One region of the Allobosea sp. AK1 genome, then DNA from elsewhere that is predicted to be linked to it. Evidence: predicted binding sites of a transcription regulator. Region 1 holds the regulator's gene; each other region holds the start of a gene.

Region 1 (4,696 bases):
TCACCAGGGCCGAGACGAAATGCGCCTTGCGCTTGTCCGGCGTGATCGCGCCGCGCTTGGCGAGTTCCATCTGCACCCGCCCGATCGCGGGGGCGAAATCCTTGCCCGGTCCGGCCCAGTTGGCCGAGAACAGGCCGGGCGCGCCGTCGAGCGCGTCGATGCAGATGCCGGAATCGTCGGAGAGCGCCGGCAACCCGCTGGCGCTCGCCGCAGCGACCGCCTTGATCGCCGCATTCTCCGAGAACATGAAGCCATCCTCGACCGGCTCCGGCAGGCCGAGCTCCCCGGCCGAGACGAGCTCGATGCCATAGGGCGCCAGCAACTCGCGCATTTCGCGCAACTTGCCCTGGTTATGGGTCGCGATCACGACCTTGCCGGTGAGGAGGCGATGCGGGCTCATGCTCAGGCCACCGCCGCCTTCTGCAGCGTGACGAGCTTGGCGACACCGCCCTTGGCGAGCTTGAGCAGCGCGAGCAGCTCTTCTTCCGAGAAGGGCGCGCCTTCGGCCGTGCCCTGAACCTCGACAATGCCTCCGGAGCCCGTGATGACGAAATTCGCGTCGGTCTGCGCGCCGGAATCCTCGACATAGTCGAGATCGATCACGGGGTTGCCGGCGACGATGCCGCAGGAGATCGCGGCGACATGGTCCTTGAGCGGGTTGGTGCCCTTGAGCAGGCCGCGCCCTTCCATCCATTTCAGCGCGTCATACAGCGCGACCCAAGCGCCGGTGATCGAAGCCGTGCGCGTGCCGCCATCAGCCTGGAGCACGTCGCAATCGACGACGATCTGGCGCTCGCCGATCGCGGTGAGATCGACGACGGCGCGCAACGAGCGGCCGATCAGGCGCTGGATTTCCTGCGTGCGGCCCGAAGGCTTGCCGGAGGTGACCTCGCGGCGCGTCCGCTCATGGGTGGCGCGCGGCAGCATCGAATATTCGGCGGTGACCCAGCCCTTGCCGGTGCCGCGCAGCCACGGCGGCCCCTTTTCCTCGACGGTCGCGGCGCAGAGCACCTTGGTCTCGCCGAACGTCACCATGCAGGACCCCTCGGCATAGCGCACCACGCCGCGTTCGAGCGTGACCTTGCGCATCTCGTCGGCGGCGCGTTTGGAGGGTCGCATGAAACTGTCCTGTCTTGCGGGGAAGTGGCGGCTTGTAGGCGCTTGCGCCGCGCACGGCAAGGCGCGGGCGGGGCTTGCCCCTTGATCCGCGCCTCCGTCGTGACGACAATAGGACGAGACCGACATTTCGCCTGAAAAAGGTTCATGAGCGCGCATACGCCCCGCCCCGAGACGATCAGCGGCCTGGTCGAGACCGACCAGCGCTCGCGCGAGATCTTTCGCCAGATCGTCGACGGCTATCTGACGACGGGCGAGCCCGTCGGCTCGCGCAACATCGCCCGCCTGCTGCCGATGGCGCTCTCGCCGGCGACGGTGCGCAATGTCATGACCGATCTGGAGCTGGCCGGGCTGATCTATGCGCCGCATACCTCGGCCGGTCGCCTGCCCACCGAGCGGGGGCTGCGCTTCTTCGTCGATGCGATGATGGAGGTCGGCAATCTCACCGCGGACGAACGCTCGCGCATCGAGGCCCAGATCAGGGTCGCTGCCAGCAATCGCAATCTCGACCAGACCCTGACGGAAGCCTCTGCGCTGCTCTCCGGCCTGTCGCGCGGCGCCGGCGTCGTCGTCACCACCAAGGCCGATGTCCGGCTGAAGCATATCGAATTCGTCCGGCTCGATCCGCTGCGCGCCCTCGTCGTGCTCGTCTCGGAGGACGGCACGGTCGAGAACCGCCTGCTGGCGCTCCCGCCCGGGCTGCCGGCCTCGGCGCTGAGCGAGGCTGCGAATTTCCTGAACGCCCGCATCCTCGGCAAGACACTCGCCGAACTGCGCGGCGAGATCGGCGGGCAGCGCGCCTTGATGGAGCGCGAGCTCGACGCACTGACGGCCCGGCTCGTCGAAAGCGGCATCGCGACCCAGGCCGGCCCCGGCAGCGACCGCCATCTCATCGTGCGCGGCCAGGCCAACCTGCTCGACGATCTCCGGGCGCAGGAGGATCTCGAGCGCATCCGCATGCTGTTCGGCGATCTGGAGACGCAGACCGATGTCATCGACCTGCTGACGCGCGCCGAGGATGGCGACGGCGTGCGCATCTTCATCGGCTCGGAGAACAAGCTGTTCTCGATGTCAGGTTCGTCGATGGTCGCCGCGCCCTTCCGCGACGCCGAGCAGCGCATCGTCGGCGTGGTCGGCATCATCGGGCCGACGCGCCTGAACTACGCCCGCATCGTTCCGATGGTCGATTATACCGCCAAGGTCGTCGGGCGGCTGCTCGACGGCAGCCGCTAAGCCAGCCTCAAGTCCCTGAGTTGGCTTTGCGGGCGGAAGCGGTTATCGAGCGGGCAAAGCAACATATTCCGCAATTCAGGTGCGAGCCATGTCCGAGCAGCTTCCCGACCGTCTTTCCGTCAATCCGGACAGCCCCTTCTACAATGAAGAGGTGCTGGCGCGTGACATCGGCATCCGCTTCAAGGGCGTCGAGAAGACCAATGTCGAGGAATATTGCGTCTCCGAGGGCTGGGTGAAGGTCTCCGCCGGCAATGCCAAGGACCGCTTCGGCCGGCCGATGACGATCACGCTCAAGGGCCCGGTCGAGCCCTACATCCGCGGCAGCGCCGAGGGCTGAGCTTCAGGCGAGGCTCTTGTAGAAAAACGTCGAGCCGCAATCGGCGCCATCCGGCATCAGCGCATAGCGCGGGATGGTGCCGGCCTCGGTCCAGCCCAGCCGGTTATAGAGCCGGCGCGCGGCGCTGTGCTCGTCGGTGTCGAGCACCAGCAGGTCGCGACCCTTCTCCCGCGCGATCGCCTCGGCGCGCTGCATCAGCGCCTCGCCGATGCCCTGCCGCCGCGCGCGCGAATGCACCAGCACCTTGGCGATCTCGGCCCGGTGCGGCTGGTTCGATTTGCCGATCAGGTGAAGCTGTGCCGTGCCGACGATGCCGTCCTCGTTTCGGGCAATCAGCAGGATGACTTGTCCGCCCGCGACGCCCGCCGCGACATCGCGCCAGAAGCGTTCGTAGTCGGCGGCGGTGTTCCACCTCATGAAGCCGACCGAAGCACCGTTGGCGACGCTGTCACGCAGGATTTCCGCGAGAGCCGGAATAGTGGCTTCGGCAGCCTTGGCGTCGAGTGTCTTGATGGCAACGGTGAAAGCGCTCGCGTTCATGCGATATGTCCCGGAAAGGCGCCGCTTCCCGCGACGAGGATGACGGCATAGCGGACGGGTACCTCGCCCGGATTGCGGTAGATGATCGGGCCGCGCAGGTGCATTTGCAGGCAGTCGCCCTCGGCCAGTTCGTGGCGGATGCCTTCAACGGTGAGGTCGAGCCGGCCGCGCAGCACCCAGATCTGCTGGTCGAGCGCCGCTGCACCGGTCGCGTTGTCGAGCCGCACTTCCGCTCCGCCGGGCAATTCGACCTCGACGATCTCGAAGCCTGATCCCGTCCCGCGTGGCGAGACGTTGCGGCGCAGATAGCCGCTCGCCGGATCGCGCCAGACCGGTTGCGCGTCGCGGCGCGCCAGCGGCCCGCTCCCTGCATCCTCTTCCAGCAGCGCCGAGAGCGAGAGGCCGAGTCCGGAGCCGAGCCGGACCAGCAGCGCCGCCGTCGGACTCGATTCGCCGCGCTCGACGCGCGAGATCATGGCGCGGCTGACGCCGCTGCGCTCGGCCAGCGCATCGAGCGTCAGGCCATGGCGCTGGCGGGCCGCCTTGAGGCGCTGTCCGAGCAGCCGGTCGATCTCGGCATCGTGGTCGATCTCCATGAACAGAGAATAATTCTTAGATATTGGAATTACAAGTGCTGCCATAGAAGGAGCCTTTTGCGGCCAGCCGCTTGGCGCCACGCAGCATCACTGCTATGGCGCGCGCATGAGCACCCGTTCCATCGACAATATCCGCAACTTCTCGATCGTTGCCCATATCGACCACGGCAAGTCGACGCTGGCCGACCGTCTGATCCAGCAGACCGGCACCGTCGCGGCCCGCGACATGAGCGACCAGATCCTCGACTCGATGGATATCGAGAAGGAGCGCGGCATCACCATCAAGGCGCAGACGGTGCGGCTGGATTACCGAGCCAAGGACGGCAAGGACTATGTCCTGAACCTGATGGACACCCCCGGCCATGTCGACTTCGCCTATGAGGTCTCGCGCTCGCTCGCGGCCTGCGAAGGCTCGCTCCTGGTCGTCGACGCCTCGCAGGGCGTCGAGGCACAGACGCTCGCCAACGTCTACCAGGCGCTCGACGCCAACCACGAGATCGTCACCGTCCTCAACAAGATCGACCTGCCGGCCGCGGAGCCGGAGCGTATCAAGCAGCAGATCGAGGACGTGATCGGGCTCGATGCCTCCGAGGCCGTGCCGATCTCGGCCAAGACCGGCCTCAATATCGAGGGCGTGCTGGAGGCGATCGTCGAGAAGCTGCCGGCGCCGAAGGGCGATCCCGATGCGCCGCTCAAGTGCCTGCTGGTCGACTCATGGTACGACGCCTATCTCGGCGTCGTCGTGCTCGTGCGCGTCATCGATGGCGTGCTCAAGAAGGGCATGACGATCCGGATGATGCGGGCCAACGCCTCCTATGGCGTCGATCGCGTCGGCGTGTTCAAGCCCAAGATGACCGAGGTCAAGCAGCTCGGC
Region 2 (4,696 bases), 1.5 Mb from region 1:
CGGTGCTGGCGATCGCGCGCCCGGCACGCCCGACCCGCGCCAGCCTCATCGGCAATATCGTGCGCGTACCGATCGTCGTGCTGACGGCAGGCAGCTTCTTCTACTCGGTCTCGGTGCTGCCCTTGGCGGAAGCGTTGACGCTGTCTTTCCTCGCGCCGGTCTTCGTCGCGCTGCTCGGGGGATTGATCCTCAAGGAGAAGATCGACAGGCGCATCCTGCAGGCGCTCGGCTTCGGGCTCGCCGGCATGCTGGTCATGGTCTGGCCGCGCCTACAGGGCCATGTCAGCGGGGCCAGCCTCGGCGTCGCTGCCGCGCTGTTCTCGGCCGTCAGCTACGCCTTCAATCTGATCCTGCTCAGGCGCATCGCCGTGCGCGAGCACCCGACCGTCATCGTCGCCTTTCAGAATTGCGGGCCGGCGCTGTGCCTCGCCATTCCGGCCTGGTACGCCTTCGTGCCGATGAGCTTCGGTGACCTCGCCGCCTATCTCTTCGCGGGAGCGCTCGGCGTCGCCGGCCATCTCACGCTGACCTCGGCCTATGCCCACGCGGCCGCCTCGCGCCTGGCGCCGATCGAATACACGGCGCTGGTCTGGGCGAGCCTGCTCGGCTTCTTCGTGTTCGGCGAGGTGCCGCTCTACACGACCTATGCCGGCGCGCTGCTGATCGTCGCCGGGGCCGTCGCCGTCAGCCGGCGCTAGGGCTTAGTCTGCAAGATCAGGCAGGTCTCGGTGCCGTGCGCGAGCAGCTTTCCCCGCGCGTCGACGAGCCTGCCCTCCGTCGTCACCACCGTATTGCCGCGGTGTATCAGCCTGCCTTCGCAGCGCACCTTGCCGCTGTCCGGCATGACCGGGCGGACATAGTTCAACTTCATCTCCAGCGTGGTGTAGCCCTCGCCCGGCTTCAGCGTCGCGTGGGCGGCGCAGGCCATGGCGGAATCGAGGATCGTCGCGGTCCAGCCTCCATGGATCGTGCCCAGCGGATTGAAAAAGCGCGCCGAAGGCTGGCCGGAGAAAACCACCCTGCCCTCATCGGCCTCGACCAGCTCGAAATCCATGGCGTCGGCGAAGGGCGGCGCCGGATTGGTGCCGGCGATGATCCCGCGCAGGAAACTCAAGCCATCGCCCGCGACCAGTTCCTCGCGAGACACCACCCCAACCACGCGCTTCATGCCAATCTCCATTCGTGTATCTGCACGATAGAGATATCAGCGAGCGATGGTCAACCGGTGAGCGCCGCCTCAGCGCTCGCCGCGCGCGGCCCGGCGCAAGGCCTTGAGGCCGTCGCGGGTTTCGCGCCAGCGCTCCTCGCCGAAGCCGCCCTCGATCTTGTCTTGCGCCTCCCGCCAGTACGGGATCGCGGCCTCGATCGCGGCCTTGCCCTTCTCCGTCACCGCATAGACCGAGGCCCGCCCCCGGCACTCGACCGGCTCGACCATGCCCTCAGTCGCCAGAAGCTGGAGGTTACGCGTCAGCGAGGTCCGCTCCAGCGCGAAGCGTTCCGCCAGCTCCGTAACCGATTTCCATTGCCCCGTGCTGAGCGCCGAGAGCAGCACAAACTGGGTGATCTTGAGCCCGCTCGGGCGCATCGCCTCGTCATAGGCCCGCGTCACGGCGCGTGCCGTCATGCGCACATGCAGCGCGACGCAGGAGCGGGCGATGGCGTCGAGGCGCGGGTCGGGCGAGGGCGTCGTCATTCCGCCATGTTAGCGTGTTCAAGCGCTGCTGCCAGCAGGCCTGCTGCGACCTGCGACATCGCATCCGCCGGCGTTCACTTTATCGCGGGGCGCTTCCTTGACTCTCCGGACGCCCGCGCCTATCTCCCCGCCATCTGTTAGCACTCCCATCGGGTGACTGCTAACAGCCTCCCCCGGGAGCCCTTCAGCGGCACCCGAAACGAATAAGACCGAGAGGAAGACAGAACCATGAAGTTCCGTCCTTTGCATGACCGCGTCGTGGTCCGTCGCCTGGATGGCGAAGAGAAGACCAAGGGTGGCATCATCATCCCCGAGACCGCCAAGGAAAAGCCCCAGGAGGGCGAGGTCATCGCCGTCGGTTCCGGCGCGCGTGACGAGGCCGGCAAGCTCGTTGCCCTCGACGTCAAGAAGGGCGACCGCGTCCTGTTCGGCAAGTGGTCGGGCACCGAGGTCAAGATCGATGGTCAGGACCTCCTGATCATGAAGGAATCCGACATCATGGGCGTCGTCGGCTGATAGCCGCCTGACCGCTCTCTTCCGTTTCCAGTTCAAGGAGTAGCTCTCATGGCTGCTAAAGACGTCAAGTTCGGCACCGATGCCCGCGACAAGATGCTGCGCGGCGTGGATATCCTCGCCAACGCCGTGAAGGTCACGCTGGGTCCGAAGGGCCGCAACGTCGTGATCGAGAAGTCGTTCGGCGCCCCGCGCATCACCAAGGACGGCGTCACCGTCGCCAAGGAAATCGAGCTTTCCGACAAGTTCGAGAACATGGGCGCCCAGATGGTCCGCGAAGTCGCTTCGCGCCAGAACGACCATGCCGGCGACGGCACCACCACCGCCACCGTTCTCGCCCAGGCGATCGTCCGTGAAGGCGCCAAGTCGGTTGCGGCCGGCATGAACCCGATGGACCTGAAGCGCGGCATCGACCTGGCCGTCGACGCCATCGTCGCCGACCTCAAGAAGAACTCGAAGAAGGTCACGTCGAACGCGGAAGTCGCGCAGGTCGGCACGATCTCGGCCAACGGCGACGAGTCGGTCGGCAAGATGATCTCGACCGCCATGCAGAAGGTCGGCAACGAGGGTGTCATCACCGTCGAGGAGGCCAAGACCGCCGAGACCGAACTCGACGTCGTCGAGGGCATGCAGTTCGACCGCGGCTACCTCTCGCCGTACTTCATCACCAACTCGGAGAAGATGGTCGCCGAGCTGGAAGACCCCTACATCCTGATCTTCGAGAAGAAGCTGTCCTCGCTCCAGGCGATGCTGCCGATCCTCGAGGCCGTCGTGCAGACCGGCAAGCCGCTGCTCATCATCGCCGAGGACGTCGAGGGCGAGGCCCTGGCCACGCTCGTCGTCAACAAGCTCCGTGGCGGCCTGAAGGTCGCGGCCGTCAAGGCTCCGGGCTTCGGTGATCGCCGCAAGGCCATGCTCGAGGACATCTCGATCCTGACCGCCGGTCAGATGATCTCGGAAGACCTCGGCATCAAGCTCGAGACTGTGACGCTCAACATGCTCGGCCGCGCCAAGAAGGTGCGCATCGAGAAGGAGAACACCACGATCATCGACGGCGCTGGCAAGAAGAAGGACATCGAGGCTCGCGTCGGCCAGATCAAGGCCCAGATCGAGGAGACCTCCTCGGACTACGACCGTGAGAAGCTCCAGGAGCGTCTGGCCAAGCTCGCCGGCGGCGTCGCGGTCATCCGCGTCGGCGGCGCGACCGAGGTCGAGGTCAAGGAGAAGAAGGACCGCGTCGACGACGCCCTGAACGCGACCCGCGCTGCGGTCGAAGAAGGCATCCTTCCCGGCGGCGGCGTTGCCCTGCTGCGTTCGCTCCAGGCCGTGAAGTCGATCAAGACCCAGAACGACGACCAGAAGACCGGCGTCGAGATCGTCCGCAAGGCGATCGCCGCTCCGGCTCGCCAGATCGTCGACAACGCCGGCGATGACGGCGCGGTCGTGATCGGCAAGCTGCTCGAGTCGAAGGACTACGCCTGGGGCTACAACGCCCAGACCGGCGAGTACGGCGATCTGGTCAAGGCCGGCATCATCGACCCGACCAAGGTCGTGCGTACGGCGATCCAGGACGCGGCTTCGATCGCTGGCCTGCTGATCACCACCGAGGCGATGGTTGCCGAGCAGCCGAAGAAGGACGCCCCGATGCCCCCGATGGGCGGCGGCGGCATGGGCGGCATGGACTTCTGATCCATCCACCTACCGAGACTACGGAAGGCCCGGCGCAAGCCGGGCCTTTTTCATTTCACGACACTGTCATCCGCCGGCCATCCGGCTGTCGTCGCGGGCGCGCATCGAGGCGCTTTCAACTTCACCGCGACAGAGATGATCATGCCCACACGCCGCCTCGTCCTCGCCGGCCTCGCCGCCAGCAGCGTCGCCCCCGCCTTCGCGCAGGCGCCGGACTGGCGGCAGAGCATCAAGGAGGTGCGCTTCGGCGTCTCCTCCGCCGAGAACGAGGCCGGCGCCATCGCCCGCACCCAGCCGATGGTGGATTACCTGTCGCAGCGCCTCGGCGTGCCCGTGCGCTTCTTCCGGGTCGCCGACTATGCCGGCCTGGTCGAGGCGATGCGCGCCGACCAGGTCGATTTCGCCCGCTTCGGCCCTGCGGTCTACGCGCTCGGCCGCCGCGTGCTCGGCGACAAGCTCCAGCCGCTGCTGCGCGATGTCGATAACCACGGGCAGGAAGGCTATTACTCCGTGCTGCTGGTGCGGTCGGAGAGCCCCTACCAGAACCTCGCCGATCTCAAGGGCAAGGTGATGGCCTTCGCCGATCCGAACTCGACCTCCGGCTACGCCTTCCCCTCCTATTTCCTGCGCAAGCAGGGCATCGATCCGAAGACCCATTTCAGCGGCACGGTCTTCTCCGGCGGCCATGACAATTCGGTTCTGGCGCTGGTGCGCGGCCAGTTCGATATCGTCGCGACCCACCAGACCAATGCAGAGCACGGCGTCGCGCAAAGGCTCGCCGATCGCGGGATGATCCCGGCC
Region 3 (4,696 bases), 2.6 Mb from region 1:
GGTTTAATGACCGGGATCTCAACTGTCTTCTTCTCGGACATGGGGCGGCTCGTCGAGTTAGTTCTCGCAACGCACTTGTGGCGCTTCAACAGTTCGCATCCCCGGCTGGTTCCAGACGGGTGACCCAAGACCTGACCAATCGAGAAAAGCACTGACAATGAAGCTGCGCTGGTGAGACCGGCGCCAGGGGGTGGCCACTCTCGGCAAGACGACGGAGCTAGAATGGACCGGGGCCTCGCGCGGCTCCGGCCCGCGCCAGCATTCGTCTCGTGACGCTCCAGCAGCTGGCGGCGCCCGAGGCGCGCCGCCAGGGTCTCGGCGATCTGCTAATGCTTGATCGCGATGCGCTTGACCTGAGACTGCGCCCTCTCGCTCTTGGGCAGGACGACCGTCAGCACGCCGTTCCTGAAGCGGGCATCGATCTTGTCCTGCTCGACCTCATAGCCGAGGGGGATGTGACGCTCGAAGCGGCCGTAATACCGCTCCGAAAACTGCCTCTCCTTGTTCTCGCTCTCGGCACGCTTCTCGCCCCTGAGGGTGAGAGTGTCACCATCGAGCAGGATCTCCAGGTCCTTCTCCTCCATTCCCGGAATTTCGGCGGTCACCTTGATATCCCTGGCTGTCTCGGAGACCTCGACCTTCGGCCAACCGCCGTTGAAGGGCGGCAGCGAACCAAGGCTGTCGAACGAGCGGTACATGTCGTCGAACAGACGATTGACCTCGCGATGGAGCGAGAAGACGGGGTTGTGCTGATCATCGCGATACAGCGCGGGAGGCCGATTGCCGTTATCGCGGCCCCAGGGGATCAAATCTCGAACGCTCATGACATCCTCCTTGCGTTCAAACATCGAAGCGGATTCGCGGCGCCGGGCTCGCCGCCCGGCGCTCAACGCTGATTCAATCAGCCTCTGCTCAGGCTGCGCGCTTCTCCGAGTCGATCTGCCGCCGATCGGCTTTCGGCAGTGCGGTGCCGGTGGCGATCTCGATCCGGCGCGGCTTCATCGCCTCTGGCAGCTCGCGTTTCAGATCGACCGTCAGCAAACCGTTCTCGAGGTTGGCGGCCACGATCTTGACGTGGTCAGCAAGCTCGAAGCGGCGCTGGAAGGTGCGCTCGGCAATGCCGTGGTGCAGATATCGGCCATTGTCCTGGCCGGCTTTCTGCCCGGACACCACCAGTAGGTTCGGCTCATGCGTGATGGTGAGCTCGTCCCGCGAGAAGCCGGCCACGGCCATCGTAATGCGATAGTCGTCGTCATCGGTCTTGACGATGTCGTAGGGCGGCCAGTTGCCGGGCGGGTCCAGCCGGCTTGCGGCTTCGATCGCACCGAATATGCGGTCGAAGCCGATGCTCGACCGATACAAAGGAGAAAAATCGAAGACGGTTCTCATAACCACATCCTCCATTGAGCAACATGGGCACAAGTCGGTCATTCCGAGGTCTCACCGATGTCGGCTTGACCGGCCGATCCCTCAAAAGGCGCTCGGCAATTAGCGATTTGGATCCGGTCGGCGGACGTTCAAGGGGATCAGTGAGATTTTTTGGGGGAATCGTTCGATGGCTCGGAAACGGTACCGCGCTGGGTGGGAGCTCCCCGTCGGGCTGGGCTCTCAAAGCCGTAACCGCCCGCCCCAAATCCGGGGCAGGATTTCGGCAATAAAACAGCGTCCCGCGGCTTCGGAAATGCCCGGCCCCCACCGGTGCGGAGCCGGGCCACTGGTCAAGCGTGGCCGCGCGAGCCTTCCTTGCGGCTGCTGGCGAACGCGGCCACGTCGGGCGCAAGAAGATCATGCTTTTCCGCCCAGGACGCGAACAAGCCGCGCGCCGTGTCTGGTTCGATCTCTCCGCGGATCGCCGCCAGGCAGGCTTTCAGCGCAAAGCCGTGGACCGGATCGCGCCTGGTCTCCGGCCAGTCGGCCAAGAACATGTAGGCCTCCATTGCGGACGCGATCGCCGCCGGATGCCCGAGCCCGGTCAGGATCACGAGCGGCCTCTCGAAGTCGTCTGATGTCATCATGCAGTCCTCCCTTGGCGGGGAGCGATTGCCAACGTTGCCATAGCCATATCCTCCAGGAAGCAACATGGATCCGGTTTGGTTGATCACCGCGTCGAGCGCGCTGTCGCTGTCGGCGGCTGCTATGATTTTGGGATGTGTTCTCTTCGGATCAAGCCCTGCGAAGCATCAACGTCACTGGAGCCGGAACTCGCCGCTGACCGCGCTGAGGTCGGCCGGCCCGATCAGGTCCTTGTGAGCGACGGTGATGCGGAACAGCTCGCCGTCAAGCTTGGCCTGCCAGAAGGCGAGGAACTTGTTGAGTTCGGGAAAGCGCGGAGCGAGGTCGTAATCCTGCCAGATATATTCCTGCAGGATCGAAGGGTGGTCGGGCAATCGGTAGAGGATGCCGGCGGTGGTCAATCCGTAGCCGGCGATCTGGCGGGCAAAGTCTGTCGAAGCCATTCCTTTCAGCTCCCTGGTTTTCACTGCGCCGATGGCAGCGGATTCTCAACGCTCTGGCAAGATGAAAGGTTGCGTTTGTGCTGCCTTTTCAGCCTGTTAGCACTCGATCAAAAAAAGTGCTGCCGACCTCTTGAAGGCAAAAATGGGGCAACCCAAATCTTCGCGCGGGCACGGCGCCTCAGGGCGCGCGGAACCTCGCCGCGAGACCTGAACAGGGCCGGCCCGCTTTGACATGTGACCGACATGGAAACTGGAGGAACTCATGAAGTTTCGGCCACTGCATGACCGCGTCGTCGTGAAGCGCATCGACGCCGAGGAGAAGACCAAGGGCGGGATCATCATTCCCGACACCGCCAAGGAAAAGCCGCAGGAGGGCGAGGTCGTCGCCGTTGGCGCTGGCGCGCGCGACGAGACCGGCAAGCTTGCGCCGCCCGACGTCAAGGTCGGCGACCGCGTGCTCTTCGGCAAATGGAGCGGCACCGAGGTCAAGATCGATGACCAGGATCTCCTGATCATGAAGGAGTCCGACATCATGGGCGTCGTCGAGACGACGGCCGCCCTCAAGAAGGCCGCCTGACGGGGCCTTCATCCCACATCATCAACCTGAAACCTCAAGTCTGAAGGAGTGAGGAATCATGGCTGCGAAGGACGTGAAGTTTTCGCAGGACGCGCGCGAGCGGATGCTGCGCGGCGTCGACACGCTTGCCAATGCCGTGAAGGTCACGCTGGGTCCGAAGGGCCGCAACGTCGTGATCGAGAAGTCGTTCGGTGCGCCCCGCATCACCAAGGACGGCGTCACCGTCGCCAAGGAGATCGAACTTTCCGACAAGTTCGAGAATATGGGCGCCCAGATGGTCCGCGTGGTGGCCTCGAAGCAGAACGATGCGGCCGGTGACGGCACCACGACCGCGACGGTGCTCGCCCAGGCCATCGTCCGCGAGGGCGCCAAGGCCGTCGCCGCCGGCATCAATCCGATGGACCTCAAGCGCGGCATCGATCTCGCCGTCGAGGCCGTGACGAAGTCGCTCGGCGAGCATTCGAAGACCATCACCGGTTCAGAGGAGGTTGCGCAGGTCGGCACCATCTCCGCCAATGGCGACCGCACGATCGGCGAGATGATCGCCGAGGCCATGAAGAAGGTCGGCAACGAGGGCGTCATCACCGTCGAGGAGGCCAAGACCGCCGAGACCGAGCTCGACGTCGTCGAGGGCATGCAGTTCGATCGCGGCTATCTCTCGCCCTATTTCGTGACCAACACCGAGAAGATGGTTGCGGAGCTCGACGACCCCTACATCCTGATCCACGAGAAGAAGCTCTCGGGCCTCCAGGCGATGCTGCCGCTGCTGGAAGCGGTCGTCCAGACTGGAAAACCGCTGCTGATCGTGGCGGAGGATGTCGAGGGCGAGGCTCTCGCCACGCTCGTCGTCAACAAGCTCCGGGGCGGCCTGAAGATCGCGGCCGTCAAGGCTCCGGGCTTCGGCGATCGTCGCAAGGCCATGCTCGAGGATATTGCCATCCTGACCGGCGGCACCGCGATCAGCGAGGATCTCGGCATCAAGCTGGAGACCGTCACTCTCGACATGCTCGGCAGGGCCAAGAAGGTCCGGATCGAGAAGGAAAACACGACCATTGTCGACGGTGCCGGCAAGAAGGCCGAGATTGACGCCCGTGTCGCCCAGATCAAGGCGCAGATCGAGGAAACCTCCTCGGACTACGACCGTGAGAAGCTCCAGGAACGCCTGGCCAAGCTCGCCGGCGGCGTCGCGGTCATCCGCGTCGGCGGCGCGACCGAAGTCGAGGTCAAGGAGAAGAAGGATCGCGTCGACGATGCCCTGAACGCCACCCGCGCAGCGGTCGAGGAGGGCATCCTGCCGGGCGGCGGCGTCGCCCTGCTGCGCGCGGTCAAGGCGCTCGAAGGGCTGGTGCCCGGCAATGACGACCAGAAGACCGGCGTCGAGATCGTCCGCAAGGCGATCACCGCGCCTGCCCGCCAGATCGTCGAGAATGCCGGCGGCGATGGCGCGGTCGTGGTCGGCAAGCTGCTGGAGTCTGCCGATTACGCCTGGGGCTATGATGCCCAGACCGGCGAGTACGGCGATCTGGTCAAGGCCGGCATCATCGACCCGACCAAGGTCGTGCGCACGGCAATCCAGGACGCGGCTTCGATCGCTGGCCTGCTGATCACCACCGAGGCGATGATCGCCGAGGCGCCGAAGAAGGACCCGGCACCGGCCATGCCC

What was found. Region 1 encodes HrcA, which represses chaperone genes, less so after heat shock. Its sites were predicted from a motif close to GTTAGCACTCNCNNNNNGNGAGTGCTAAC; they were not measured.
Region 2: a site for HrcA is predicted at 1,830-1,858, ahead of groES (co-chaperone GroES). Genes of this name have one in related genera too.
Region 3: a site for HrcA is predicted at 2,552-2,580, ahead of groES (co-chaperone GroES). Genes of this name have one in related genera too.

The regions. Positions count from the first base shown of each region.
Region 1 covers NZ_VFMG01000001.1:2,632,698-2,637,393, forward strand. The annotation lists gene rdgB (RdgB/HAM1 family non-canonical purine NTP pyrophosphatase) at 1-400, opposite strand, end outside; gene rph (ribonuclease PH) at 403-1,119, opposite strand; gene hrcA (heat-inducible transcriptional repressor HrcA) at 1,264-2,349, shown strand; gene FHT98_RS13070 (DUF3297 family protein) at 2,438-2,686, shown strand; gene FHT98_RS13075 (GNAT family N-acetyltransferase) at 2,690-3,226, opposite strand; gene FHT98_RS13080 (helix-turn-helix domain-containing protein) at 3,223-3,822, opposite strand; gene lepA (translation elongation factor 4) at 3,929-4,696, shown strand, end outside.
Region 2 covers NZ_VFMG01000001.1:4,106,332-4,111,027, reverse strand. The annotation lists gene FHT98_RS19795 (DMT family transporter) at 1-698, shown strand, start outside; gene FHT98_RS19790 (PaaI family thioesterase) at 695-1,168, opposite strand; gene FHT98_RS19785 (MarR family winged helix-turn-helix transcriptional regulator) at 1,238-1,693, opposite strand; gene groES (co-chaperone GroES) at 1,922-2,209, shown strand; gene groL (chaperonin GroEL) at 2,258-3,895, shown strand; gene phnD (phosphate/phosphite/phosphonate ABC transporter substrate-binding protein) at 4,037-4,696, shown strand, end outside.
Region 3 covers NZ_VFMG01000001.1:5,240,847-5,245,542, reverse strand. The annotation lists gene FHT98_RS24990 (hypothetical protein) at 1-41, opposite strand, end outside; gene FHT98_RS24985 (Hsp20/alpha crystallin family protein) at 327-824, opposite strand; gene FHT98_RS24980 (Hsp20 family protein) at 913-1,389, opposite strand; gene FHT98_RS24975 (DUF982 domain-containing protein) at 1,719-2,012, opposite strand; gene FHT98_RS24970 (usg protein) at 2,187-2,456, opposite strand; gene groES (co-chaperone GroES) at 2,719-3,033, shown strand; gene groL (chaperonin GroEL) at 3,092-4,696, shown strand, end outside.